3 regions of the Nitrospira defluvii genome follow, and region 2 is predicted to be linked to each of the others. Evidence: riboswitches for the same ligand, from Rfam matches in the RefSeq annotation. Region 2 holds a riboswitch; each other region holds the start of a gene.
What was found. A riboswitch is a leader RNA that binds a small molecule or an ion and turns the genes downstream of it on or off. The one in region 2 is predicted to bind cobalamin.

Region 1 (9,542 bases), 500 kb from region 2:
AGGCCGGGGCGGTGAGCGACCCCATCAACCACGCCATCATGCCGAACGACCGATTCGGCTCCATGATGGAAGTGATGAACATGATGAGCGCGGAGAAAATCGCATTGAGGATGACCCCGGTCAGGAGCACCGAGTGAATCGGCAGACGCTCATGGGTCGCCGCCATCCGATAGATCATCGCGAGGGCCACCAGGCCGCCAATAAATCCGCACACCGGCAGGATCGACAGCGCCAGCACCGTCGTTCCGATGCCGAACAAGACAGCGACGGCCACGCCCAAGGCCGCCCCGCTGGAGACACCCAGCACATAGGGATCGGCGAGCGGATTCCGAAGCAAGGCCTGCAACGCCACGCCGACTGAGGCAAGACAGCTCCCCACCAGAAATCCGAGTGCGACCCGCGGCAGCCGGACCTGAAACAGAATGACGCCGGCCGTGTCGACCATCTGCTCGTCACCCGGTCGACCGAACAGCAGCAACGCGAAGAGTCCGAGGATGCGCCCCACCCCGATGTACTGAGTCCCCAACTGCAGACACACGAGAGCCAACAAGCCTGCAACGAGCGACAGTACGGTCATCACGCGCCACCAGCGCGCCGGTGTGAGGATCAAGTCCTGAACCGGCGGGTCGCCTGCGACCGTCGGCGGACCAGATGGCAAGGGACCGGTGGACAAGGTCGATGCAGTCAAGGCGTGCGCGGGAGGCATGGGGTGGCCGGCTGCTGGCATCATGGCTGTACGGGTACCGGTTCCGACGCGAAGGCTTCGGGGTGGATCGCCCGGGCCAACGCCTCCAGCCCTTCCATGACGCGCGGGCCCGGGCGGTTGAGAGCATCGGCCGACACGTCGCGAAGACGGTTTTCCCGAACTGCGGTCACCGTCGTCCAGCGCCTCCAAGCCTCCTGCTCACTTCGCGGCACGGTTTCGATCGACCCTCTGGGGAACAACAGGACTTCGGGATCTTCCTTCAACACCGTTTCCATGGTAAGACGCGGATAGGGCGCCTTCGCCTCCGAGGCGATATTCAGTCCACCGGCAAGCCCGATCATCTGGTGAATGTAACTTCCCGGACCTACCGTGATCAGCGGTTGGCTGTTGATGACGTACAAGACCCGAACGCGTGCTAGATGTTCGGTTCTGGCGGTGAGTTCCGCCATCCGGTTGCGCATCGCCAGCGTCATCGCATGGGCGGCCGTGGAGCGATCAAAAATGCGCCCCAACGTATGCAGATGCGAAAAAATACTTTCCAGCGACGTCGCATCCAAGAGCAGCACGGGAATTTTCAGTTCTTCCAGCTTGGCCAGGACATTCGCCCGATGAAACTCGCGAGGCGCGACGATCAACTCGGGTCGAAGCGCGATCAGCGATTCAAGGTTGGGATTGGCGTAGCCGACCTTGGATTTCGTCTTGGCTGCCTCTGGAAAGTTACAAAACTCGGTCACCCCGACAATCTGCTCATCCAGCCCCAACGCAAATAGCATCTCCGTAATGCTGGGCGCCAGCGAGACGACTCGCGCGGGCGCCTTGGCCACATAGAGTTTTCTCCCCGCGTCGTCGACAAACGTGCGCGGCGTAATATTGGCCATGAACGGCATGCCCGTAAGGATGCCTTGTTGACGGCGTTTCATCACCGCATCATCCTCCGGAGATTGCGCAAACGCGAGCGATACACAGGCGAGCAACACATAGCAGACGACTCCAAGAATTCCGGTGAGACTTCGGCGAACGGGGATCGGGCGAACGGCGAGCAAATAAAAAATCCCCAGGGCCAACGTGGAACCCTGAGGATTACCCGCACCATCATCCTCGCCTATTCCCCAGCCCACGAGGGAATAAAGGGTCTTCCTCGGGCAGGTCTTCTGGCTTATGGTTCATCCTACTCCCCGCGCCTTCCCATCTTCGAAGCGATCAGCTCTCAGCGATCAGGCATCAGCTGTTGGCTGAATGCTGGCTGCCGATAACCGACGGCTTTCCCAGACAGTGGCGCCTGCGGGTTTCGTCCCCATTTACAGCGGCGGGACCGCGAGGGCTTTACACCCTCTTCCCTTGACCCGAGGTGTCTTGAAACGCGGCAAACTCTAGGAGAAGATGGCCGATCTTGTCAAGAGGAGGCGCGAGCGGAAGCCATCGAGGAGATATTCCCACGGATGCCGCCGTCGTCTGACGCGCAGGAAAAAGCGCTACGAGCGGTACCGAAGTTTGAGGATGAGAATGGCGAGAGTTAAGACAAGCGTGACGAGGTTCGCGAGGATGATGGGAAGGGCGCCGAGAAGCAAGCCGTACACCAACCAGAGAAAGACCCCGGTCACAAAAGTGAGCAACATGCCCAAGGACACGTCCTGCGCGGAGCGGGTACGCCAAGTCTGCTGGAGTTGGGGGATAAAGGCAATCGTGGTGAGGGTACCGGCGAGCAACCCCACGAGCGTGACCACATCCATGGATGGAACCTCCGTGACGGTGAAGGGCCTTGCACAGGAAGGAGGGCATCCACAGTGGAGAATTCACCCCGGCAGCTTGTCTTAGCCCGTGGGGCTATGGTAGCATTTCGCTCCGTTCAGCACTAGTCGTTGAAAGACGCCGCAACAAAGGAGTAGGTCCGTGGCATTTGCTTGTGATCTTTGTGGGAAGAAACACCAAACCGGTAACAACGTCAGCCACGCGAACAATAGGACGAAGCGCGTCTTCAATCCCAACTTGCAACGCGTGAAAGCACTCGTCAACGGCTCAGCCTTACGCATTCGCGTGTGCACCCGCTGCCTGCGTTCCGGCCTGGTCAAAAAAGCCGTCTGATCACCTGCTGCCTGTCCTCGCTCGTTCTCTCCAGGGCTAGATCTTACGCTCGTGGTCTGTCTGCTCGACTCTCCCACACATAGAACCCTATCCGCCACACGTACTCGATACCGCCACGCCGCTTCCCGGAAATCAACTCACAGAAGACGACTGTGTCGGATCAGTGTACAATCCGATCGCACTCACGACAGCACTGGGAAGATTCCCCTCGAACCGGGAGGCATCATGACTCATCTCCGTCACATACTCGGTCTCATGGCCATCGCCATCAACGTCGTCGCCTGCAGTCATCTTCAAACAAAGGAAGGGGCGTACCTCGACTCCGCGAAAGGTCGCGCCACGCAAACAGAGGTGAAGCAGGCTCTCGGCGCGCCCAAAGCGGTTCGAAAGGGCGAGGAAGGCGAGGGCGTCTGGGTCTATGAATTTCGTGAGCAACAGTCCGGCAACCGCTATACCCCGCCCGGCACCTGGTGTGAGGAATACCTGCTCACCTTCGATGACAAGGCCGTGCTGCAAAAGTGGAAACAGGTCTCCCACTTCCACGGAGGCGAGCTGATGCCGACGGAATGTATTCCGGGGATAGAACCCTAGAAGTAGTGGGCAACATCCCGTCTCGCCTTTCTGCCCAGGAGCCGATGATACGGAACTACCGCCTGCATGGTCCTGCCCGCAGTTTGTACAAGAATGTGCCAACCCGGAGACACGTCAAGATAAAAACATCACCTTTTATGGACATCTTGGAGCTCAAGACGACCTCCGCGCATGGTACGACGCTTGCTGAGTATCAACCATAGATACTCGGAGGTATTATCGTGAAAACACACATTGCCGCTATTCTCGCACTAAGTTTTCTATCTGGCATCTGGATCTCTTTCGACTCTGTCTCACCCGCAGAAGCCCAGAACTGGCTTTACCGCAGAAAACGCCAAGTGCAAACACAACCGCCCCCCACCCCTCCAGCGAGCCAGACTGCGACCTCCCGTGACTACTCGGTGCTCAAGATCGCCCCTCCGCCAGCAGCGGGTCTTTATATCGGGCAGTATGAATGGGTGCAGAACGACATCGCTTCGTTTGAATCGGCCAGCGGCCGGAAAACTGCGCTCTGGTCGAGGCACCGCGGCACCTGGGCGAACGGGTACGATGCGGCCGGGCAGCCGCATTTCGATGTCGCAGCCGCGAATCTTGCCTGGCAGGAAGGAAAGGTAATTGTCGTTCAGGCATACAACATCCATCCGGCACCGGGTGAATCCGAGGCGCCGGATGGGTTCACTGTCGACAAGCTTCTCAGCGGCGTCTACGATGCAGAGCTTCGAAGATTTGCCGGCGAGCTTCGTCAGTACGGCAAACCGACATTTTTTATCTCTGGGCGCGAACCCAATGGAATCGGAGCAGATTATTTCGGGGGCTTCGGTCCGGCAGGAGACAAGTCGCTGCAATGGGCAATCGAAAACAAGCGCGGTTTTGCGGAGTTCAACCCATCCTCCCTGCCGTATAGTTCACTCTATACCGATATCGGTACGCCGCAAATCTGCGACGGGGTTGAACGTCTCAAGGCGGCACAACGCTACTACTACGATTTTTTTGTTCGCCGCGAAGGTCTCAGGTTTCTCACATTTGACTCTATGGGATGGTCTGTGAACCAACTAAACCAGATCGACTATGACGTCGCGGATCTGCCGGCCACGGTCGACAAGGCGTACGCAAAGCAACTGCTTCAGAGCTGCCACTCCTTCGCCAACTTTTACCCCGGAGACCAATACGTCGACTGGGTGAGTCTCGATTTTTATATGATCGATTATTACGCAAAGGACTGGCCCGGGCTCACCCAGGACTACGTGGTCCCCGTTGAGAATCACTTTGCCGCACTGGACGCTGTCCTGCAAGAGGTGAAGACGGTCGCGCCATCCAAACCAGTGTTCTTTATGGAGTTAGGATTTCCCGACGGCACTCAGCAGAATTCGAGTTGGGCGGCCCAGAAAATCGCGGCGGCCCTTCCACGTATCGTTTCCGGCTATCCGCAAATTCATGGTTTTGCGTTGTGGTCGGCGCATCCCTCATGGATGGTCCCCGGGGTCTTCCCCTACGACTGCTTAATTCGCCCTGGAACGCAGCAGGCAACGGCGCTGAAAAATGCCGTCACGAATAATCCTTCGTCGTTCCTCTCCTGCGTCTACCTCTCGGATGGAAAATTACATCCGAATTGTGTGAACTAGCGAAGCCGGGACAGCAGGTTCTCGCTACGTGGACATGAGAGGAGGCATGCAGAGTCAGAAGACAACTTCACGGATACTCCGCCTATTGGCTTGAAACCAAGAGACGGTTTGCCGGATCCCGTCGACAAACGCCACCGACGCCTCGAAGCCGAACAGGCGTTTGGCTCTACTCACCTCAAGGCACCGTCGCGGCTGTCCATTTGGCTTTGAGGCATCCCATACAATTCGGCCGGAAAACCCCACTGCCTCGGCGATCAGCTCAGCAAGCGTCTGAATCGTGATCTCATGCCCCGTGCCGACATTGACCGGCTCACTGCCGTTGTAGTGTTCGGCGGCAAGCACAATCGCGCGCGCCGCGTCATCCACATGCAGAAACTCGCGTGAGGGTGACCCATCTCCCCATAGGACGACCCGATCATCCCCCCGCTCCTTCGCTTCCACGCATTTTCTGATTAAGGCGGGAATGACATGCGACGTCTCCATGTCAAAATTGTCCCCGGGACCATAGAGGTTCACCGGAAACAGGACGACGGCGTTGAAGCCATACTGTTGCCGGTACGCCTGGGCCTGGACCAGCATCATTTTCTTGGCTAGGCCATATGGTGCGTTGGTTTCCTCCGGATAACCGGCCCACAGATCCTCTTCGCGAAACGGCACGGGCGTATGTTTCGGATAGGAGCAAATCGTACCGACGGCCACGAGTTTCTCCAGACCTCGCTGACGGCCAACCTCGATCAACTGCGTGCCCATCATGAGATTGTCGTAAAAGAACCGGCCGGCATGGGTTTGATTCGCTCCGATCCCACCCACCCTAGCCGCGAGGTGCAGAACCAAATCCGGTGTCGTGTCTGCATACATTCGCCGGACAGCCCCGATATCAACAAGGTCATAGTCTCGACTTCTCGGGACGAGAATGATGGTACGACACCCCTGCCGCCGAAGCTGAGCCACAACCACCGAGCCCAGGAAACCTGATCCACCAGTCACGACGACTCGTTTGTCGCGCCAATAAGACATCCTTATCGGGCTCCCCTCGTACCATTGAGAATTGCCCGCTCGACGTGAAGATCGGCCTCGACCATCATTCTGATCAATTCACCGAAAGACACTTTGGGTTCCCAGCCCAACACCCGCTTGGCCTTCGACGCATCCCCGATCAGCAGGTCCACTTCGGTGGGTCGATAGTAGCGTGGATCGATTTTCACATACCGCTTCCAGTCTAAATCGAGATAACTGAAGGTCTGCTCCAGAAATTCGCGTACCGTATGCGTTTCACCCGTGGCAATCACGTAGTCGTCCGGTTGCTCGGCTTGCAGCATCATCCACATCGCCGTGACGTAATCGCCGGCGAATCCCCAGTCCCGCTTGGCATCGAGATTTCCAAGGAATAACTCGTGCTGAACGCCCAATTTGATACGAGCGGCAGCGCGAGTGATTTTCCGGGTGACAAAAGTCTCTCCCCGTCGAGGCGACTCATGATTAAACAAAATGCCGCTACAGGCAAAAAGATTGTAGGCCTCGCGATAGTTGACTGTAATCCAATGGGCATAGACCTTGGCTGCCCCATACGGACTACGTGGATAAAAGGGTGTGCTCTCCCGTTGGGGAATTTCCTGCACCATGCCGAACATTTCACTCGACGAGGCCTGATAAAACTTCGGGTGAATGCCTGATTCACGAATCGCTTCCAATAGGCGAACCGTCCCCAATGCTGTGACCTCCGCGGTATATTCGGGGACATCGAAGCTCACGCGCACATGGCTCTGCGCACCCAAGTTGTAAATCTCATCCGGTTGAATCGTGCGTAGAATTTTATTCAGTGAACTCGCATCGTTCAGATCTCCGTAGACCAGACGTAACCTCGGTTCAGCGACGTGCGGATCCTGATAGATCGCGTCGATCCGGGCGGTATTGAAGGAACTGGAGCGCCGGATGATGCCATGCACTTCATATCCCTTCGACAACAACAGCTCTGCGAGATACGATCCATCCTGTCCGCTGATGCCGGTAATCAATGCCTTTTTCACGGTGTTGCCTCACTCCGCTGTTACAACCTGAATACTCCGACTGACTGCGCTGACGGCACGGACACAGACAGCACGACGATCAGCGCTGCCTGCAACCCCAGTCGTCTCCCTATCCTCGTCCCACGCCTTGTAGGATCTGTCGCTCACACCACGCGTAGGTCTGCTCAAGTCCCTCTTGAATACTCGTCTTGGGCGACCAATCAAGGAGGGTGCGCGCCCTCGTCCAATCTGCCGCCCGATCGACATCGCCTTCCGGCTTGCTTGTGTCGAACCGAATATCGATCTGCTTACCGGAAATCGCACAGACCCGCTCCGCAATTTCCTTGATGGACGTGCTGTAATCGGGTCCGATTTGGATGACGCCTCGATTCATGCCCTTTGTGGCAACGGACACCAGCGCATCCACAATATCGCTCACGAAGACGAATGCCCGACGCTGTTTTCCCGAACCCCACACCACGAATTCTTCATCCGGATATCGAATGGCTTTGCGAATGAGAGAAGGAATGACCTGCGACTTTTCAGGCGACATCTCGCAGTGCGGGCCATATACGTTGTGGAAACGGAGAATACCGATGTCGAGCAACTTCTCCTTTCTGGCCAAATCGCAGCCCATTTCACCCATCAGTTTGCTCCACCCATAGGAGGATTCCGGTGAGGCGGGATAGACATCGTCTTCTTTGAAGGGCGGCGGATTCAATTTGCTCTGACGTTCAGCGGGATAACTGCAGGCAGTCCCGACATACACGTAGGACGAGGCATGATTCGCAATGGCCGCCCGTAACATATTGGAGTCAATGATCAGATTGGCGTTAAACAACGAAAATTGGTTGCCGAACACATAGTTGATGCCGGCGACCACATCGGCCAGGTGATAGACCACATCCTGCCCTTCCGTCGCTCGTTCGCAGTTCCGATAATCCGCAAGATCCAGTTCAAGAAACCGGTGCTCCAGATCAATCACCGGCACACCGTCCTCGGCGAGCAGGTTCGATTTCTTGCCCCGCCAGAGATTGTCCGCGACCGTCACCTGGGCGCCCTCGGCAGCAAGACGGGCCACGAGATGAGACCCGATTTGTCCAGCCCCTCCGGTGATAAGTACGCGTTTGTTTTTCCAATACATGGTGCTCCCCTTTCCCGCGACAATAAGTTCTCCGTCTCACATGAGGCCCGAATGTGTCCCCTTCAGATGATCCGCGACGCGCAGGGCCATGGCGACGATCGTCAAGGTCGGATTCGCGTGACTGGACGTGGGAAACACCGAACTACTGGCAACGAATAGATTGGCGATGCCATGCACTCGACCTTGTTCGTCGACCACCCCCAGTGAAGGATCGGCCGACATCCGTGTGGTTCCGATGTGATGTCCGAGTACGGCCTTCACGTCCCCCATCAATTGCGACACATCGTCTCCAAGATATGTCAGGTAGCCGCAATCTTGCCTGCGAAGTTCTTCGTCGAGAAGCTTGTGCGCACGCTGCACGCTCGCTCGATCCTGCTCGGTCACCTGAAAGTTGAGCCGCAACCGCGGCATGCCCAATTCATCCTGCACGTCGTCCAGCGTCACACGATTGTCACGATGAGGAATTTGCTCGCTCTGAAAATACAGGTAATACGTATTCGACCGTGACCGCATGAGCAGAGAGGGAATACGCCGCCTCTGAAGGAGTCGTTTCCGCCCGAATTTGGGTAACACCGACAGAGCCTGAGGTGACCCCATCAGGATGTTCTTCAGATGCCGCCAGTACAGCGCATACTTACCTGTCCCCAGCTCCTCCTGCTGTCTTCCACCCAACAGCCGTTTCAGCAAAAAGGTGGCCGACAGCACCGCATTACCGTGGTCAGGGTCACCGAGCAGCGGCCGATCCAATAACATGTAGAGATTCAACAGCTCATGACGCCGCTGAGCGGCCTCGGAAAAGCCGATCCGTCGACGGCAGAAGACACCCTGTGGATCCGCTTCATATCCGAACATCACCTCTTGCCCAGCCGTAAGCGTGATGCTCGCAATCACCCCGTGAATGTGCGACATATACCCGCGCCCCAGCCAATCCGAATGGTTCCCGATGCCATCCCGATATACGCGTCGAGAAGCCAGCAACAGGCGCGTGGTTTCCAACCCGCCCCCTGCGAGTACGATGATTCGTGCGCGGACCTGAAAACGCCGGCCTGCGAACGTTGCCACTTGGACGGACTCGATGCGGGTGCCGTCCGACGAAGCCTGCAATTCGACCACCGGTGCGTGAAGCATGACGCGCACCTGTTCCGCTCCAGCGAGATCCGCTCGATACGCTTTGCCGAATTGCGTCGGCGGGCTCCACCGCTCAATGCCTGAGGTGCAGACCACCCCGTCTTCAAAGCTCGGCAACATCGAAGGATGTGCACCGGGAAGCGCCGTGGCTACTTGATAATCGTACTCCCCGCACTCACAGTAGACATGCGCGCGACGATAGTAGTCGTGCATGTCTTTCTGCGGAAACGGCCAGCCGCTGTGCGGCACCCATTCACGTCGAT
Region 2 (9,542 bases):
CGGCTGGGCGCGTCGATCGGACAGGATGGGTTGTCCGCGTGGTTGTCCGCGAGGATCCGCGAGGCTGAAACACCAGAGTCATTAGAGGCTTAGACGGCCGGCCACAGCCGGGCAAGGGCTCATGGTTCTCCTAAACCTCTATAGGCATCACCTCTTCCCTCACGCGGAAAGACGACGCGTGCCAGTATGCACTCGCTCACAGTCAATAATGCCAAGCCAGGCCTACCGATACAGTCCGTGGGCCGCCCGGTGTGAATTGAAGCCCATTCACCGGCACTGCATCCGTAGTTAACTTGGTTTCATAGGCTAATTGGGTCTGCCGCCACGAAACATCGAAGATGTTTTGAATACTGAGAAACCCTTCCATACGCTGCCACCACCCCTTCGACTGCGGGCGGTAACGAGCCACGAAGTTGAAGATGGTCCAGGCTTGGGCGTTGATACTGCGATCCTGCGTCAGCGGTCTGGCTCCCAGATGCACCATCTGCAACGACATCGCTAATCCTGTCGGAAGACGCGCCGTCAATTCGCCGCGTCCGGTCATGGTCGGGGCCTGAGGGATCGGATTGCCCGTCTCGCGAAATTCCGCAGTGTTCAGTGTAGCGCTTCCGGAAAAAGACAGCCAGTCCAGCAACTGGATCCGGCTCCCAAGATCCATGCCGTAGCGGCGGGTGGCACCAAGGATCTGTGTGGTTCCCAGGTTGCCCTGATAGACCAGTTCAGAGGTCAGGTCCATGAGCCAGAACGACGCCGTGACCTCAAGCCGATCCCACGGGCGAGTGCGAATCCCCACTTCATATGCCGTCGCCTTCGGTAAGGCCTGCACATTCGACGCACTTACCACGGCTCGTGCGTCGTTACTGTGAAAGCCCGTACCAGCATTGAGAAAGATCTCCGTGCCTGCCCAGGGGCCAAGAATGAGGTTTCCCTTCGTCGTTGTGATCACAGCATTGACGCTCCCGCTCGGGTTCTGTGGACACCCGGCCTGGCAGAGATTCCGCACGTTGAATTGAAAATAGTCCGCTCGCGTTCCGCCCGTCAGCCTCGCCCAGGGTGCCGGCTGAAACTCCAATCTCAGATAGGGCGAATACGAGGCCTCATGAATCCGGCTATCCGACGTAGTTCCCAGCGGGACCCATTGCCGCTGGGTCCCCAGACGAACCTCGGCATCGTCCCTGCGGGTCTGCACGCCGACGGTGACGGAGCTTTCAACATTCAGCAGCTTCCCGCTTTGGCGATATCCCACCTCTCCGCCATAGACATAGCGCCGATCGACCTGTTCAATCCCATCGCCATTCACCGGATCGGTGAGAAAGAACGTGAAGTCGGACACAAGATTCAGGGCATAGTACTGAAGATATGTCGCAGCAAATACAGTCCCGCCTGACGGAGTATCGTAGCGGTAGCGCACATGGCCGGTAGACCGTTGGGTTCGACCTCCCTGGTAGGGATCGACCGAGCCGAACCGGCTCAACAACCCGGACTCCACGGTCCGCAGTGGAATTTCTCCAGGACTATTCCAGCGGCCTTGGTAGTAGGTGCCGATGATGCTGAGTTCCGAGTGGGCGGTCGGATTCATCGTCGCTTTGGCTAATCCGTTGAGCCGGAGGGCTCGGTTGGGATTCACAAACGGGCCATCGGTATAAAACCCTTCGAGCGCAACCAGCGAACGGACCTGATCCTTCGTGGGCGAGAACATCAGCAGATGCCGCTGCGTATTGAATTGTCCGCCTGAGGCCTGCACCACCCCTTCCTCCACCATATCCCGTGTCACAAAGTTCACCGCCCCCGCCGTGGCAAAATCTCCGAACTGGACTTGATAGGGCCCCTTATGGGCGTCGATGCGCTTCATCGTTTCAGGAATCAGGAAGTTCAGATCGAGATAGCCCTGACCGTGGGCATGACTGCGAAGATTGAGCGGCATGCCGTCCAGAAACCCGGCCAGATCGGTCCCGTGGTCGGCATCGAAGCCACGGAGCAAGTAGTTATCCGGTTTGCCTGGCCCACCACCCGGGTTGGTGGTAATGAGGCCCGGAACCAGGCGAAGCACGTTGGCAGGCCGATCAACGGCCTGAAGCTCGAGATCCCGCTCCGTAACGATATGTTGAGAGGCGGCTTCGAACGCCGATTCTTGCGTCCCGGTTACGACGACGTCGGGCAGGATCAGAGCTTCATCCGCATCATCGGCCCGACCGACTGAACTCCAGAACAACGCAGAAACAACGATCATACGCCCAAGGATTTGGGCAAACACAACTCATGCCCCTTTGCTCTCGAAAGGTTTGCATAAAGGATCCCAGCACCCAGGTCTCCTGACTTTCGGCTCGTCCTACTTTCTGCGCCTTCCCATCCCATAGGACAGTGGCTATGCAGATTTCGTCCCCGATCACAGTTGCGGACCAGTGGCGGCTTTTCACCGCGCTTCCCTTGGGGTACGTGGGCTATCAATTCATTAGATAGAAAAATGTTCCGCTAGAACGCCTCCTTTCAGTTACGCCACCTTGCACTTGACTTTCACTAAGGCTGCCATAAATGCCAACAGCACCGCCCCGAGCACCATGAGTGTGAGACCCATGTCGCTGATTGGCAAAGCAAAGGAGGTGGGCTGGAGCAGTTTGATGATCCCGATAACATAGGCTAACCCCACGACAGTCAGCGTCATCATGCGATTCCCCTGGAGAGCCATCCTGGTCGCAGCCAGATACATCCGTCGCACAACAAGTCCGTTGAGTGAATCTGTGACGACCATCCCCAGGCTGAATGCCACTCCGATGAACAGCGCGCCCAGCAGCCCATAGCCCATTGTGCCGGCCAAGGCCCAGGCCGACATCTGGCTGGCCGTCTCAAACCCCAGCCCGAACAACGCGCCAATCGGCACGGCGCTCATTGGATGAGTGATGTTGAGCAACTGCCTTGGCAGGAAATGGCCGATGACGCCGTGGCTTGGAGCCGTGGCGCCAACCGGCAATGTGGCCAACCTCGCCAGATTCAAAGTCCCGATGGCGAATAGAAGAAGGGCTGACAGGACACCGCTGACTTGCAGCACGGAATGGCTGAACGATTGCAGATACTCTGCCGCCAACGCGATCAATCCCGCGATCAACAAAACGGAAAGCGCATGCCCGAACGCAAACCAGGTCCCCACCCACCGGCTCATTCTCGGATGCCGATCCACCGAGGCCCTCGTCATGCCATCGATGGCCGTAAGATGGTCGGGATCGGCGCCATGGCTGAGCCCCAAGGCAAACGCGAGACCGAGCAAGGCCCACAGATTGCCGTCAGCAGGATTCATAGTCCCTCACGACACCCTCTTGGCATGGGCCACACAAGCCTGCACAAATCCCTCGGCCAGGAGCGGGTTCGAAGCCCAATGGGCGTGCACATAGGACACCAGCGTATTGCCCTGACGATACCCCTCTTGAAAGGCCTCGCCTCCGCGGCGGCGGCGCACATGGTAGGCACATTCGACTTCCGCCGTGAATCGAAAGTCCGAATAGCGAAATTGATGTCCGCGAAATCGCAGACCGGACGGACCGAGCATCGTCTCGTCCTTCGTGTCCACCTCGACATAACCGAGCGCCTGCAAACGGTCTTTCATTTCCGCTTCGCCTGGAATGAGCCCCACCATGGGATGCAGCGTGCCATCGAGCGTCCTGATGCCATTGGACAAATACATGAGGCCACCACATTCGCCATAGATAGGCCCTTGGGCCTCGGCAAACGCCGCTACCTCCTTGCGCATGGACTGGTTCCGGGACAGTGCTTCGGCATGGACTTCCGGGTAACCGCCGCCGAAATACAGGCCATCCACATCCGGCAAGTGCGCATCGTGAAGGGGGGAAAACCGTACGAGCTCCGCACCCAGACCCTCAAGACGACGGAGATTGTCGTCATAATAGAAATGGAACGCCTCGTCGAAGGCGAGACCGATTCGACAACTGACTCCCTCCCCGACGATCCGTGCCGTCGCAGAAATTTCAGGAAGAGCCGGCGCGGATTTCGCTAACGCGATGATCGCATCGACATCACACCACTCGCTCACCCGATCACCCCAGGACACGAAGACACCCTCCGGGACCGTCGCCCGGTCTGCGCTATGTAAGCCCAGATGCCGGTCCGAGAAAGCCAAGGCTGCTTCCTTCGGCAACCCGCCCAGGACGGGGGGCTTCCCCTCCGTCACCTTGCGAAGCAAATCCAGATGCCCTCGGCTGCCGAGCCTGTTACAGATGAGGCCGGCGATCTGAAGATCTGCGTCGAAAGTCGAAAACCCTCTGGCCAGTGCCGCAATGCTGCGGGCCATGCCACCTGCGTCGCAGACAAGCAGCACCGGCGCTTGAAGCCACTTGGCAATCTCGGCGGTCGAGCCTTCGTCGCTGGTCGGCGATGCGCCATCGAAGAGACCCATCACCCCTTCGAGAATCGCAATGTCAGCTCCCTGCGACGCGTGCATGAACGTCGAAAGAACCGCCTCGCGCCCCATCATCCATCCATCGAGATTGTGGCAAGGCGCACCAGCCGCGCGGACGTGATAGGTCGGGTCGAGATAATCCGGACCGCACTTGAAGACGGCCACCTTCAGTCCCCGCGCGCGCAAGGCCCGGACGAGCCCAACCATGACAGTCGTCTTGCCGACGTTGCTGGAAACCCCGGCGATAACAAGCCGTGGAATCGTCACGAGTCGATCTCCGTCGGCGTGGCTTTCGCTCCGTCGATCCGGCTCGTTTCCAGCGCACGGAGCAGATCCGGCCTGGGCCGCTCGTCCCACTGATCATGAAACACCAACTCATGCAGTTGCAGCCTTGGCAACCAGCCGTTGCTTTCGAAAATAGGCCGCTCGGGGAAACTCTCCACGAACCCGACGCAAAGATAGGCAACCGGAATGATCCGTTCAGGAATTCCGAGGATCGTGCGGAGGACTGCCGGCTCCATGATACTCACCCAGCCGACTCCGACCCCTTCCGCCCGCGCGGCCAGCCAGAGATTTTGAATCGCACAGCAGGTGCTATAGACAGCGGTTTCCGGAATTGTATTCCGCCCGATCACCGTCGGCCCGAACCGTTCCTGGTCGCAGGTGACACAGATGTTGAGCGGCGAATCAAGAATCCCCTCCAGCTTGAAGGTGAGATACTTCTCACGGCGTTCCTGGTCAAACATTTCCGCTGCGCGCAGCCGTTCGGCCTCGACATGGGTGCGCACCTTGGCACGGATCTCGAGATTCTCCACCACGAGAAAGTTCCAAGGCTGGGACAGCCCAACTGATCCGGCCTGATGAGCAGCCATGAGGATGCGAGCCAGCGTTTCATCCGGAATGGGATCAGGCAGAAAGGCTCGCATGTCGCGGCGGCGCGTGATCGTTTCGTACAGGCCCCGGCGCCAGGTTTCGGGAAAGGCATGATCCGTCATAGTTTCCCTACCATCGACACCACACAAGAAACCAGCGCTGCCACCGTATCCTCTTGCGCCAACGCGACAGACTGCGCTCCACATTGGCGCGCCGCTTGTTCGGTCTGCGGCCCGATCGCCGCCATCGGCACCCCCAGCAAGGCCTGACCGAAGTCGCCAAACAACACAGTGCGAGCCGCCGAGGAGCTGGGCAGCACCACAAGATCAATCGACGGCAAGGGCCCCATCGGCAACCGATGCACAGACCGATAGGCCGCCACCGCTTCAACCTCTACTCCAGCCTTCGTCAATGCCTCATGTAAGTTCGGCCGGCCTTCCTCCGCTGTCACGAGAAGCCATGGCCCCTTCTGTAAAACCGCCGACTGCTCGTTCACCGCCTCCTGACAAGCGCCACGTAACGTGACGGCAGGTGCAATGCCATGCCGTGACAGCGCCTGCGCCGCCGACTCTCCGACCGCGATGACCGGCAGGTCGAGGGCTGGGACATGCGACAAGACCGCCTCAACCCCGGCGGCACAGCCGAAGACAATGCCGCGGAATTCATGGCACCGAGCCAGAGCGGTCTTGATGGACGCGCCTCCGTGTAACGAGGCCGCTTCGACCTCGGGGATTTCCAGCACCTCCGCGCCGAGCGCACGGAGTTCCGCTGCCATCGCGGAGCGGCCCGGACGCGCGCGCGCCACGAGCAGCCGCCGACCCGCCAACGGGCGGCGCTCGAACCAGGCAATTCGTTCACGCACTCCCACGACGTCGCCGACGATGACGAGGGCCGGAATGGCAAGATCGACATCCCGTATTTTTCCTGGAAGGGTCGCCACGGTTCCGACAATCACATTTTGTTCGGGAGTGGTGGCGGAGGCGATATAGGCAGCGGGAGTCTCCGCCGAGCGGCCAGCCTGGATCAATCTCTGTAGGTTCGCCGACAGTTTTCTAGCCGCCATGAACAACACCAAAGTGCCCTTGCCGCTGGCAGCCTTGGCCCAATCAGTAAGGCTCCGGCCCCCCTCGACATCGTGGCCGCTCAGGAACGTCACGTCGGAAGCATGCAGGCGATGCGTCAGTGGAATGCCCGCATAGGCTGCGGCGCCAAGAGCAGATGAAATCCCTGGAACGATCGTGCAGGGAATGTCGGCTTCCGCCAATTCTTCCGCTTCCTCTCCGCCCCGCCCGAAGATCAGCGGATCTCCGGCCTTCAACCTCACGACCGTTCTGCCGGCCTTGACGCGAGCCAGCACCTCCGGATGCAATCGATAGCCGATCGTCCCCTCGCCATGACGGCGGCCCACCGGCAGCAGTTCAGCCTCCGGATTGACGAGAGAAAGAATAGCTTTCGAGACCAACTCATCGTAGGCCACGACATCGGCCGCACGCAGCAATTCCAGCGCACGGACCGTGAGCAAGCCTGGATCGCCCGGTCCCGCCCCGACCAGATACACCATGCCTCGTTGAGTGGCAGGCTCAGTCGGCACGCTTCTCTCCTGGCTTCGTGACCGCCGGCTCGCCCTTCCGGAACCGATGGGTAAACTCCGGATCGTACAACTTGGAATTGGCAAACTCCGTCGCCGTCAGCACACGCCCCACCAACACCATCGAGGTCGAGTTGAGCTTGGCCGCCTTGGCCTTGTCCGTAATGTCCGCCAAGGTCCCGGTTACGATCACCTGATCCGGCCAGGAGGCCTTATGCACGATAGCCACGGGACAATCAGCCCCATACGACGGGGTCAAATCGCACACGACATCCTTCAAGAGTGTGATGCTCAGAAAGAGCGCCAAGGTCGCTTGATGCTTCGCCAGATCTTCCAGTTTTTCCCCCGCCGGCATCGAGGTCCGTCCCTCAGCCCTGGTCAGGATCACCGTCTGGGACAATTCCGGGAGCGTGAGTTCACGGCCCAGCGCCGCAGCAGCAGCGGTAAAGGAAGAAACGCCGGGAATGATCTCGTAGGCAATACCCAGCTCCGTCAACCGGCGCATCTGCTCGGCGGTGGAGCCGAAGATCATCGGGTCGCCCGTATGGACCCGCGCCACATCCTGATTCGCGTCACGGGCCGCCACAATTACCTCGATGATCTGATCCAGCGTCAACCCGGACGAATCCATCACCTTGGCATCGGGCCTCGCACGGGCGATCACGTCCTTGGGGACCAGCGAACCGGTATAGAGCACGACCGGACAGGACGAAATCAGCTCCGCGCCACGCAGCGTCAGCAATTTCGGATCGCCCGGACCTGCGCCAATAATATAGACACGCATCAGCACTCCTTTACGTACACTTCAATACAGTCTCTCGCACAATCCGCCAAATCTCTGCCGGGATCTCTCCCAGCCACCGCGCGTCGATTACTCCAGCAGGCGCGGCGCGGTGTTCTTGCTGAGGATCGGTCACCAGCCGCCAGAGGCGATCGCTCACCGATCCATTCCGCTGAATGACGAACCGATCGACTAACAATCTCGCTAAGGCGTCTCCCTCGACTGTCATGGTCAGGTACGGTTGGGGCACCTGCACCGGGCGAATGGCTGACAACTTGATGAACGGACAGGTCAGAGCATCGATCACGCCGGGATTCTCGAACCCCACCGCGACAAAATCGCAGGGCTCCTTGGGATTGCCCACCAGAAAGAACTGTCCTTCCGTCTCAGCCAGAATGGCTCCGGCTAACCGTCCGACCTTCGCCATCAGTCCACCTCCGAGGCCGGAGGTACAACAAGTGAAAACCCAGGCCTCTGACCAGGAAGCACCGCCCCGTCAAAACTGTACTTATTGGTGTAGCCGCGCGGCGTCACCATGTAGCCCTCGAAGAGAAAAGTGTTGCTCGACCCAACGATCACGGTCGTCAACATCCCGATCTCATAATCCAGAAACGTATCCAGGTCGGTCAGAACCACATGCTGCATCTCGCGATAGGCACTCTTGATCAGAGCTACCGGCGTGCTCCCGTCGCGGTGACGCCGGATAATCGCCTGCGCATCCACGATCTGCCTCGTGCGTCTGCCGCTGGCGGGATTGTAGAGACCGATCACGAAATCCGCGCTGGCCGCCGCCTCGATCCGTCGCTCGATCACCGACCAGGGCGTCAGCAAATCCGACAGCGAGATCGAACAGGAGTCGTGGACCAACGGCGCGCCAACCAACGACGCGCAGGAGTTGAGCGCGGTCATCCCTGGGATGAGGCGAAGCTCCGGCGAATCGTCTCGCGTCCAACCAATTTCTTTCAACACCTGAAAGACCAGGCCTGCCATGCCATAGACCCCCGCATCGCCGGACGAAATCAGCGACACAGTGGCACCATCTCTCGCCCGTTCAATGGCGGCGCGGGCACGGCCGATCTCTTCCGTCATCCCGGTCTTGATGATCTCTTTCCCTTCAAGCAGGTGGCGGACAAGCTTGATATAGGTGCTGTAGCCGACGACAAGCTGGGACTCGGCAATCGCCTTCAAGGCCGCCGGAGTGGCATGGTCCTGCGCACCCGGCCCGATGCCCACGACATAGAGAATTCCCTTTGCCTCGCTCATAGGCTGCCCGCCTCCATCGGCCGTTTCACGAAGGTCCGCCGTGCCACGGCCAAGGTCATCGATCGGCCCGCTCCCGGCTCCGTATAAATCTGCTTGGGAACGAGAAGCTCGTCCACCCCTGCCGCAAGTAATGCAGCTGGCTCAGACACCCCGCGCGAACCGACATGCCGTTTCACCGTCTCCGAGGGATTCAGGATGCCGGGCATCACGTCCAGTTGCTCCGGCGGATAGGTCCGCAGCGGCCAGCCATATTTCTCGCTCAAGGCCAGCAAGGCCGGCTCATCCTTTTTTACGTCGATGGTCGCCAGCTCGTTGACGGATTTGAGAGAAAGGCCGTGCTTTGCCAAGAGGGCCAGGACTCCTCGCTCCACCAGATCGGGAGCCGTGCCTTTATCGCAGCCGATCCCGAGCACGAGACTCTTCGGGCGATAGATGACGGCCTTCTTCCAATGGGCCGGATGGGACAAGCCGATCTCGCGGTCCGTGGCGATCAAGAGCATTTCAAACTCGTTCGGGTTCACGCCTTCCAGCGACGTAGCGTAGCGCACTCCGTCGGGCAAGGGCTTCTCAGCCGGCCACCAGTCCGGCTCTCCCGTCTCCTGCACAAACAACACCTTGGCCGCATTCAC
Region 3 (9,542 bases), 490 kb from region 2:
AAAGAACAAACCGAGCGCATAGATGACCAGCATGATGCGGGTTGCGCGACCGATATGTTCGGGAGTCACCTCCCCCGGACCATCCCCGAGCAACTCGGCATCATGGGGAACACCGTCGTAATAATTCCGTCCTCCGAGTTGCACACCCAACGCACCGGCCATGGCAGCCTCCGGCTGTCCGCTGTTCGGGCTGGGATGCTTGTCACCGTCCCGATGCAAGATGTACCAACTCTCATGGATGCGATGCCATTGCCCGGTGGACAAGCCGGCAGCCAGCGCGATGAAGCCGCCCGTCAATCGAGCAGGGACCCAGTTCACCACATCGTCAAGTCGGGCGGAGGCCCAGCCGAAATGTTCATACCGCTCATCGCGATGGCCGATCATGGAGTCGAGCGTGTTGACCGCCTTGTAGGCCAGCGCCAGCGGCGCGCCGCCGAGCGACAGATACACCAACGGGGCGATGATCCCGTCGGAGGCGCTTTCGGCGATGGTCTCGACGGTCGCGCGCGCAATCTCGGGCTCCGTCAACGCGGCGCTGTCGCGCCCTACAATCATGGCGACCGCCTTTCGCGCTCCCGCCAAATCGCCGGCCGCCAAGGCGCCGGTCACCGCCTGCACATGGTCATAGAGGTCGCGCCCAGCCAACGTGGTAGAGGCCAGGCCTATGCCGACGGCCTGGCCCAGGATTGGGTGCAGCGCAGCAGCCTGCCCGATCACCCACGTGGCTGCGCCATAGACGGAGGCGGGCAGACCGAGCGCCAGACAGGCGCCGGCAAGCTGAAGAGCCTGCTCGCTCCGGCAGATGATGCGGATACGATGATCGATCCAACCGATGACTGCGCCCATTCCTCGCACCGGATGGGGAAACCAGCGGGGGTCTCCCAGCGCGATGTCGAGCACCGCCGCGAGCGCTAAATCGACGCCCGTCATCGAGTCATCACCAAGATCGGCACCAGCAGCAGAAACACAATCTCAATCAGCTCATTGGTGGCACCGAGCAGATCACCGGTCACGCCGCCGAACCATTTGCGACAACCCTGCCGTACCAGCACAACCACTAAAGTCCCCAATGCCATGGTAGCCAAGGCCGGAACCGGGCCCAGACCTGCCGTTAAGGCCACGGCCAAGACCAGCGTCGAAAGCAGGACATGGTGCCATGACAGATTCGTGAGGAACGCCGACGCCAACCCTCCATCGCGTCGCGCATAGGAAGAGGACCAGGCCACACACACCATCGCCCAACGACCCACCGCCGGCATACAGAGCAACATGGGGAAACGCCACGACTGGGGTAGGGCGAGCAAGCCGGCATACCGCAGCAGGAGCGAGAGAAAAAGGCCTGTCGCGCCGAGGGCACCGACATTCGGATCGCGCATGATGCGCAGCCGGTCGTCTATCGTTCGGCCCCCGGCTAATCCATCGACCGTATCCGCAAGCCCGTCTTGATGCAACCCGCGCGTGAGCAGCACCAACAGGACGATCAGCAGGACGTTCACCACCTCGGCCGTCAGCCACCAGCGCAAGACCTGATCCACCAGCGCCAGGAGCCCGCCGATCATCAGCCCCACCGTGGAATACCAGGCCATGGACGCCGCCAGCTCATCTGCCGTCGGATCATGATAACGGCGGCTGATCGGGATCGCCGTCAGAAAATGCCAGGCGAACACGAAGGGTCTGGTCATCGACATGATCTTAGTCACGCTGCGAAACGCCCGCTTCGTCAAAGGTTGCCATCTCGGTGAGAATCTTGATGGAGGCTTGTACCAGCCCCATGCCAAGGCAGGCCCCCGTACCTTCACCAAGCCGCAGGTCGAGATCCAAGAGCGCCGTGAGGCCGAGGTGATCTAAAATCGCCTGGTGCCCCCGTTCAACCGATCGATGCGAGGCGATGAGGTAGTCTCGGCAGAGCGGCTGGATCCCCACGGCAATTAATGCAGCTGCACCGGCAATAAATCCATCCAACACCACCGGGACCCGCGCCGCCGCAGCCCCCAGGATCAGCCCGGCCAATCCGGCAATTTCCAGTCCGCCCACCTTCGCCACCACATCGACCGCATCAGCCGGGTCTGGACGATGTCGATCCAACGCGTCTTGAATGACCTGAATCTTATTGGCGTGACCGGCTTCGTCGATGCCGGTGCCACGTCCCGTGACCTCGGCCACGGCCCGACCGGTCATCACGGCCGTGATTGCGGCGCTCGGCGTCGTATTGCCGATTCCCATCTCGCCGGTGCCGATGAGCCCAATGCCCTCGCACGCCGCCTGGGTCGCCAGATCGATACCGATGTGCAGCGCCTGCGCTGCTTCTGTTCTGCTCATCGCCGGTTCGCGCCGGAGGTTCCTCGTTCCCCGCATGACTTTTTTCTGGATAAGGCCAGGAACCATTGCGAAGTCATGGGCCACCCCGATATCCACCACCCGAACCTCAACCCCGGCATGCCGCGCCAACACGTTCACCCCGGCGCCGCCCCGGAGAAAATTCAAGACCATCTGCGGCGTGACTTCGCTCGGATAGGCGCTCACGCCCTCCATTGCTACCCCGTGATCAGCAGCAAACGTGAACACGACCCCGCGCGGCACATTCGGCTTGACGTCGCCGGTGATGGCGGCGTACCGCACCGCGGTCTCTTCCAGTCTCCCGAGACTGCCGAGGGGTTTGGTCAACCCGTCCAAGCGAGCTTGAGCCTTCGCGGCACTCTGCTGATCGACCGGTTGAATCTGCCGCACCACCTCATCGAGTGTCATCACGTCGTGCTCCTGTTTATTTCAGCCTAAGCGATTGTCCGGCGATGACAAAATAGACTTCGTCGGCCGCAGCGGCAAACTGCTGATTGATTCGGCCCGCGAGGTCACGAAAAGCGCGCGCATCCCGGCTGGTCGGCACCAATCCATATCCCAGCTCGTTGCTCACCAGGACGACCCGAGCCGGAGTCCGCCGAATCGCTTGTATCAATTCGTCCACGGCGCTGGTCAAATCTTTCCCGACAATGCGGCGGCCGCAGACATTGCTCATCCACAGGGTCAGGCAATCCACCACAATCGTGCGATACCCGGAACCCTCCGATCGAAACCAATCGCCCAACGCGCAAGGAACTTCCGCAGTGGACCAATCAGCCGCCCTGGTCGCACGGTGCCGATCGATACGGGCCTTCATTTCGCCATCGAGTGCCTGCCCGGTCGCCACAAACGCCTTCGGTCCCTTACGACCGGCCTTGTCCAACGCCACCTGGCTTTTTCCCGAGGCCGCTCCTCCCAGGACTAGAATGAGACGAGACTGGGAACGCCGGCGCGGTCTCCCTGACTTACTTGCCGGGGGCATCGGTCTCACGCTGCCACAAAAATTCCGGTTCCCCCTGCGTCTTCGCGACCCAGCGCGCCATGACAAACAGGGCATCACTCAATCGGTTCAGATACTTGTTGAGCACTACTGAGACGTCCTCTTCCCGGCTCAGCCGGATGCAATCGCGCTCGGCCCGCCGACAGATGGTTCGCGCTTGATGCAGCGTGGCCGAAACTTTGCCACCGCCGGGCAGGATAAATTCCTTGAGCGGGGCCAACTCCTCCTGGCATCGATCGATCATCTCTTCGAGCTTGGTCACATCGCCATCGGTCACCTTCGGCATGTTGGGAAAGGTCTGGCCCGGAGCGGTCGCGAGCAGACTCCCGACATCGAATAACTTATTCTGAATCCAACGCAGATCAGCCTCGAGTTGCGCGGAGGCGGGAGACGCGCTTCCTCCCTCGGCGTTCATCGCCCGCACCAACCCCACCGACGCATTCAGCTCATCGACCGTGCCATAGGCTTCGACTCGCAGGCAGTCCTTCCACACCTGCTGTCCCCCGGCCAACCGGGTCTGCCCTGCATCACCGGTCCTGGTATATACCTTGGTAATTCGCATGCTTCTATCCTTTCACACCAGAGCACTGATTTCCGACTCGAGCTTGGAGAGGCATCCCAGCGACACGCTAACCTGGTTGATTCGCCCCGGACGTCCTCGTTGGCCCAAGTGTCCCATCCGCCACCTGCTGCAAACAGACGGGGCAAAGGCAGTCCTTAAACCGCGCAGCGATCCAATCCATCTGCTGTTCGGTAATACCGATTTTCCCGCACCAGCATTGATACCCGACACATTCGAACGGCTGCCGGCAGTGCTCGCAGGTCTTGCTGACCGGACCTCTCAAAACTCCACCCCCGCCTGAGCTTTGATCCCTTTCCGAAAGGGATGTTTCACTTGCTTCATTTCCGTGACCAGGTCTGCCGCTTCTATCAATTCTTGCGGAGCCCCTCGGCCGGTGATGACCACATGTTGCATAGAAGGACGCGATAACAAGCGCGGCAGCACCTGGTCGAGATCGGCGTACCCGTGCCGGAGCACAATGTTGAATTCATCGAGAATCACCATTGCATAGGAAGGATCCAGCAAGAACTCACACGCCTTGGCCCAGGCCTCCTGGGCAAATCTCGTATCGCGCTCGCGATCCTGTGTTTCCCACGTATACCCCTCGCCCATGCGAAGAAACGTCACACGCTCGCCGAATGACCGGAGCATGCGTTCCTCTGCCGTGTCGATGGCGCCTTTGATGAACTGCACGACCGCCACCTTCCTCCCATGGCCGAGCACACGCAGTGCCATGCCAAGCGCGGCAGTGGTCTTGCCCTTCCCCGCGCCGGTATGGACGATCAGCAAGCCCTTCTCTTCCTGTGCCGCTTCAATACGACGGTCCACCGAAGCCTTCAGGCGCTGCATGCTGGCCGTATGGTTGTCCTGCTCCGTCATCTCAGGCCGTTCGCGCAGGTGCCACATCCCGGCGCGCTCGACGCGCAGCTCCGAGCAGATGCCCCACCACATCAGGGCAACTGCCGAAATGCTGATGACTATACAACGCCAGCGTCTTTCGCCTCATCACCCCGTCCGGTCCAACCGGCTTGCCGTCCGCATCCGAGAGCGCGCAGACATACTGCAGTTCGCCCGTCGGCTCCAGCAGCGAATAATGGAACTCATGCCCACGCAGCACCGTGCCCTCCGGACCAAGCAGACAGGGCTGTGTCAGCCGCACGGTTCGATACCCCAGCGTCATCCCGGCCTTCCGCATCACCGCCTCAGCGGATATGACCCCGACCATCTCATGTCGGTGTCCCGCCATATCACGGATTGCCTGTGTCAGATACATCAGACCGCCGCACTCGGCATAAATCGCCCCGCCCCTCTCACTGAATGCACGGATCGCGGATCGTATGGCAGCATTGGCCGCCAAGGCCTCGCCGTACAGCTCCGGATACCCGCCACCGAAATACAGCAAGTCCACATCCGGTATGGTGGCATCACGCAAGGGCGAAAACAGGACAATCTCGGCCCCCGCCGCCTTCAGCATCTCCAGGTTGTCCTGGTAATAAAAGCAGAAGGCTGCGTCGTACGCCACCCCGACCCGCACTGTCTGCGGTTGGCTCACCGACAGATCCAACGCCGGCTCAGCCGGCAGCACGAGGTCGTCTGCCGATCGTGCCAGCGCGATGACCCGATTCACATCAATCGTCCTTGTCGCGGACTGTGCCAGTCGGGCATAGACCTCACCCTGCCCTTCTTCGATTGCGGTTCTCAGGCCGAGATGCCGGTCGGCAATGGCCATGGCCGGATCCGGCTCCAGGTACCCGACCACCTCCAGATCCGTGGCTGATCTCACCGCATCTCGCAGCAATCGGTAATGCCCCTCACTCTTTACCCGATTAAACAGGACGCCGACGACGCGCACAGCCGGATCGAACTTGGCGTACCCGAATGCCATGGCCGCGGCCGAACGGGCCATGGCACTGCCGTCGATCACCAGCAGCACCGGAGCTTGGAGTTGCTTGGCCAACTCGGCCGTACTGCCCTTATCCTGTGTCGGCGAACTTCCATCGAAGAGCCCCATCATGCCTTCGATGATCGACAGGTCCGCGTCAGCCGACGCGTGTGAGAATATCGCTCGATTCACGGTTTCGCCAAGCATCCAGCCGTCGAGATTGCGCGACGGCCGACCGGTCACTACCTGGTGATGGCCGGGATCGATGAAGTCCGGCCCGGCCTTACACGGCTGCACGACCAGACCATTCTCCTTGAGCGCCGCCAGCAGTGCCAAGGTGACGGTGGTTTTGCCGGCACCACTGTGGGTGCCGGCGATGATCAATCGAGGACGATGCATCGGTCGTGCGCTCACGCTCGCCTCACGACTTTCCCCCGAACGTGACCCGAACGCCGCCGAAAACCGACCGGATCGGCGTACCGGCGCTGGCGATTTCTTCGTACTTCTCATTGAAGAGGTTCTCGGCCCGGAGATAAGCCTGGAGTTGCTTTGTGACATCGTAGGTGACCGCCAACGACCACACATCAAATGCCGGAAGAGGTTGCCGATCTCCGGTGGTGTTGTATCGCGAGCCCACATACCGACCGATCAACGTGATCCATAGGGGGTCGATGGGCTGGTAGCTGATCGTGGCGCTCCACTGATCGGTGGGCCAACGCGGCAAACGACTTTGGCTATCCAGATCGCGCGTGAGCGTGTTCGTGTATTGGGCCTGCAGAATGAGGCTCTTCACGAACCGTTTGTCGCTTGAGTAGGTATACGAGAGTCCGGCCTCCCAGCCTTTGGTCGAGGCTTCCCCAAGCTGCTGCGGGCAGAACCCGAAGGTACTGAACGGCGCGCAAAAGACCGGATCGAATGTGGTCGTGATCAAATTCCGATACCGGTTCCAGAACAACCCTCCCGTGAACTTGATCTGCTTGGAAAACAGATACTGATCGATCCCCACATCCATACTCTGACTTTTTTCAGGCCCGAGATTGGGATTGCCAAAATTGGGGAAATACAGCTCGTTCATGCTGGGCGCGCGAAAGCCGGTCGAATACCCGGCGCGGAGCTTGGTATCGGTTTCCTTCTGGTAATACCCCGCCGTAAGTCGATACGTGGTCGCATCGCCGAAGACGTTGTAACTATCATGGCGAATCCCGGCTGTTGCGAAGACTCGATCCCAGAGATTGAACTGGGCTTGCGCAAATCCGGCGTGGGAACTCAGGATTCGATTCGTGAGCCCGCTGTCGTTCTCACCCTGCTGCTCCCGAAATTGATAACCGGCGCTCAGCAGCAACAATTTGGTGATCTGCACGTTATGCTGCCATTCCAAGCGGTTGGAGAGCACACGCGTTTCGTTCGGATCTCCGAATGGGGTGCTGAAGGCACCGCTGACCAAGCTCCGTTGCAACGTGCCGGGGAGAAACAGCGAGGCCTCCTGAGATCGGGCGAGGGTCAGCTTCTGCGTCCACCAGCTCGTCACCGGCTGCTCATAACTCCCGCTGAACACATATTCCTGGCTCCGGATCTTCGAGCCGTACACGTCGCTCGGCGCGGTAGCCGACAGGTTGTCCAGCTGCACATCGGAGTTCATCCAACGCATGCTGAAGTCCAGCCGCCCGTCATGCGGAAGATCGACGCCGATTCGCCCCGAACCCTGCCAATTGCGGTACGAATCCCGCTCCGTCGCCCCCCGCCTGTAATTGACGGCGGAAAAGGAAGACATGTCCCAGCGGGACAGGGACAGGCTATAGTCGACGATCCCCTGTTTCCCCGAGACGGATCCCCCCTCACGGATGGAGGCGAACGATCCATACTCCATGAAGCCGGTCGCGGAGAGCGGCCCCTGTCCCTTCTTCGTCACGATATTAATGACCCCGCCCATGGCGTCGGAGCCCCACAACATACTCTGCGCGCCGCGAAGGATCTCGACTCGTTCGATATTGTCGGTCGTCAGATTGGCGAAATTGTAACTACCGACGGTGGCGCTGTTGACGATCGCGCCGTCGATCAGCACCAGGGTCTGATTCGCCCCGCCGCCTCGAATCTTGGCCGTGACCTCGGTACCCGGCCCGCCGTTCGAAAACATTGCCACACCCTGGGCTAACCGAAGCGCGTCCACCACGCTCCTGATGTTCTGTCGTTTCATGTCCTGCGCCGTGATGACCTCGACCGCGCTGGTCACCTGGCTTACCGGCAATGGGGTTTTGGTGGCCGAGACCACGACTTCCTCGGCCTGCACGACAGGATCAGACTCCGGGGGCTCGTCGGCAACCGCCGCTGCCGTCCACACAGGCGGGACACGTATGACACACAGCAACACGAACAAGACAGACCATGGCCTGAGACGTACCAACATCCTGACACTCCCTTTCGCTCGAAGGGATCAGTCGTAACAGCCGTCAGTTGGGTCTCCTGACTTACGGATCGTCGCGGCTCCGCGCCTTCCCGACCGAAGAAGTTCTCAGCACTCAGCTTTCAGCAAACAGCTTCACGCTGATGGCTAACGACTTCCTCGAACAGTGGCTCCGTGCAGAGTCACTCCCCGCTTACAGTGGCGGCACCGTGATGGATTTGCACCATCTTCCCCGACGCTGACGGCGTCTTCCTGACACTCCGTTCTCCAATGATGACGCGCCCCTTCTCTTCCCACGGGTGGGCCGGCGCGAACCCCTCCCGCAACATCCGATCACCCTTTGAACGACATCCCTTGCCTCGGCAACGTGATCCGAGGCAATCCCGACTGCGGATGCGCATCGATCAAGACCTCGCAGCCATATACCTCCCGCAGCACTTCGACCGACATGACCTCGGCGGGAGCGCCGACCATCCGCACCTGCCCCGCCCTCAACATGGCCACTCGATCGCAATACTGACTGGCAAGGTTCAGATCGTGCGACACGATCACCACCGTCAACCCGCGCTCGTCACAGAGTCGGCGCAGGGTCGAACAAATGCCCAACTGGTGCTGTAGATCCAGAAATGCCGTCGGCTCATCGAGCAACAACACTATGGGCGCTTGCGCCAATGCCCGCGCAATCATAGTGCGCTGACGTTCTCCTCCGGACAGATCGGTGACGGCGCACCCGGCGAGATGCGCAATGTCCATCGTGGCCATGGCCTGCGACGCCGACTGACAATCCTCTCGATCTTCCCAGCCGAAGCCCAGGCTCCATCCCGACCGCCGTCGGTGGGGAAATCGCCCCATCAAGACCGTCTCTGCGACCGTGAACGGAAACATCTGCGGGCTGTCCTGCGGAACCACCGCGACGGACTGCGCCACCAGCTCGTGAGAGAGGCTGCGCAACGGTCGTCCGAACAGGGCGATCTCCCCTTCCTGTGGCACAGCCAATTTCGCCAATAGTTTCAGCAACGAGGTTTTGCCGGACCCATTCGGCCCGACGATGCCCAGGATCTCGCCTTGTGCGACTTCCAGCGTCACATCTCGAAGCACCCAGGGCTCTCCCTGTGGACGCGAGGCTCCGTAACGGAAATGCACCCCGCGAACCGCATAGGCATGGTGCACCACCGGACCTGACTCTAGGTCTCCAGCCAGAGTCTGAGCGGTGTGGTCGATCCACGTCATGCCAATCGATCCTTTCGCCATACCAGCAGATAGACGAAAAACGGGCCACCGGCTAACGCCGTGATCACCCCGACCGGCACTTCCGACGGCACAAACAGCGTACGCGCCACCGTGTCCGCCGCCATCAAGA

Region 1: it holds a riboswitch for cobalamin, as region 2 does, so the genes downstream of both, KJA79_RS15515 (ABC transporter substrate-binding protein) here and KJA79_RS17835 (TonB-dependent receptor) in region 2, are expected to answer to the same signal.
Region 3: it holds a riboswitch for cobalamin, as region 2 does, so the genes downstream of both, KJA79_RS15530 (TonB-dependent receptor plug domain-containing protein) here and KJA79_RS17835 (TonB-dependent receptor) in region 2, are expected to answer to the same signal.

The regions. Positions count from the first base shown of each region.
Region 1 covers NZ_CAJNBJ010000017.1:78,789-88,330, reverse strand. The annotation lists gene KJA79_RS15520 (FecCD family ABC transporter permease) at 1-730, opposite strand, end outside; gene KJA79_RS15515 (ABC transporter substrate-binding protein) at 727-1,824, opposite strand; cobalamin riboswitch at 1,831-2,068, opposite strand; gene KJA79_RS15510 (SemiSWEET transporter) at 2,179-2,436, opposite strand; gene rpmB (50S ribosomal protein L28) at 2,597-2,788, shown strand; gene KJA79_RS15500 (hypothetical protein) at 3,014-3,379, shown strand; gene KJA79_RS15495 (glycoside hydrolase family 26 protein) at 3,601-5,001, shown strand; gene KJA79_RS15490 (GDP-L-fucose synthase family protein) at 5,056-6,018, opposite strand; gene gmd (GDP-mannose 4,6-dehydratase) at 6,021-7,028, opposite strand; gene KJA79_RS15480 (NAD-dependent epimerase/dehydratase family protein) at 7,138-8,151, opposite strand; gene KJA79_RS15475 (FAD-dependent oxidoreductase) at 8,188-9,542, opposite strand, start outside.
Region 2 covers NZ_CAJNBJ010000017.1:576,356-585,897, forward strand. The annotation lists partial or broken gene KJA79_RS17830 (hypothetical protein) at 1-93, shown strand, start outside; gene KJA79_RS17835 (TonB-dependent receptor) at 203-2,230, opposite strand; cobalamin riboswitch at 2,286-2,483, opposite strand; gene KJA79_RS17840 (HoxN/HupN/NixA family nickel/cobalt transporter) at 2,492-3,292, opposite strand; gene KJA79_RS17845 (cobyrinic acid a,c-diamide synthase CobB) at 3,299-4,675, opposite strand; gene bluB (5,6-dimethylbenzimidazole synthase) at 4,672-5,403, opposite strand; gene cobA (uroporphyrinogen-III C-methyltransferase) at 5,400-6,872, opposite strand; gene cobM (precorrin-4 C(11)-methyltransferase) at 6,862-7,653, opposite strand; partial or broken gene cobJ (precorrin-3B C(17)-methyltransferase) at 7,664-8,913, opposite strand; gene KJA79_RS17875 (cobalt-precorrin 5A hydrolase) at 8,910-9,542, opposite strand, start outside.
Region 3 covers NZ_CAJNBJ010000017.1:88,628-98,169, reverse strand. The annotation lists gene cbiB (adenosylcobinamide-phosphate synthase CbiB) at 1-930, opposite strand, end outside; gene cobS (adenosylcobinamide-GDP ribazoletransferase) at 927-1,688, opposite strand; gene cobT (nicotinate-nucleotide--dimethylbenzimidazole phosphoribosyltransferase) at 1,693-2,748, opposite strand; gene cobU (bifunctional adenosylcobinamide kinase/adenosylcobinamide-phosphate guanylyltransferase) at 2,762-3,319, opposite strand; gene KJA79_RS15550 (cob(I)yrinic acid a,c-diamide adenosyltransferase) at 3,303-3,899, opposite strand; gene KJA79_RS23355 (cysteine-rich CWC family protein) at 3,967-4,182, opposite strand; gene cobO (cob(I)yrinic acid a,c-diamide adenosyltransferase) at 4,179-4,805, opposite strand; gene KJA79_RS15535 (cobyrinic acid a,c-diamide synthase CobB) at 4,780-6,195, opposite strand; gene KJA79_RS15530 (TonB-dependent receptor plug domain-containing protein) at 6,203-8,185, opposite strand; cobalamin riboswitch at 8,214-8,440, opposite strand; gene KJA79_RS15525 (ABC transporter ATP-binding protein) at 8,516-9,412, opposite strand; gene KJA79_RS15520 (FecCD family ABC transporter permease) at 9,409-9,542, opposite strand, start outside.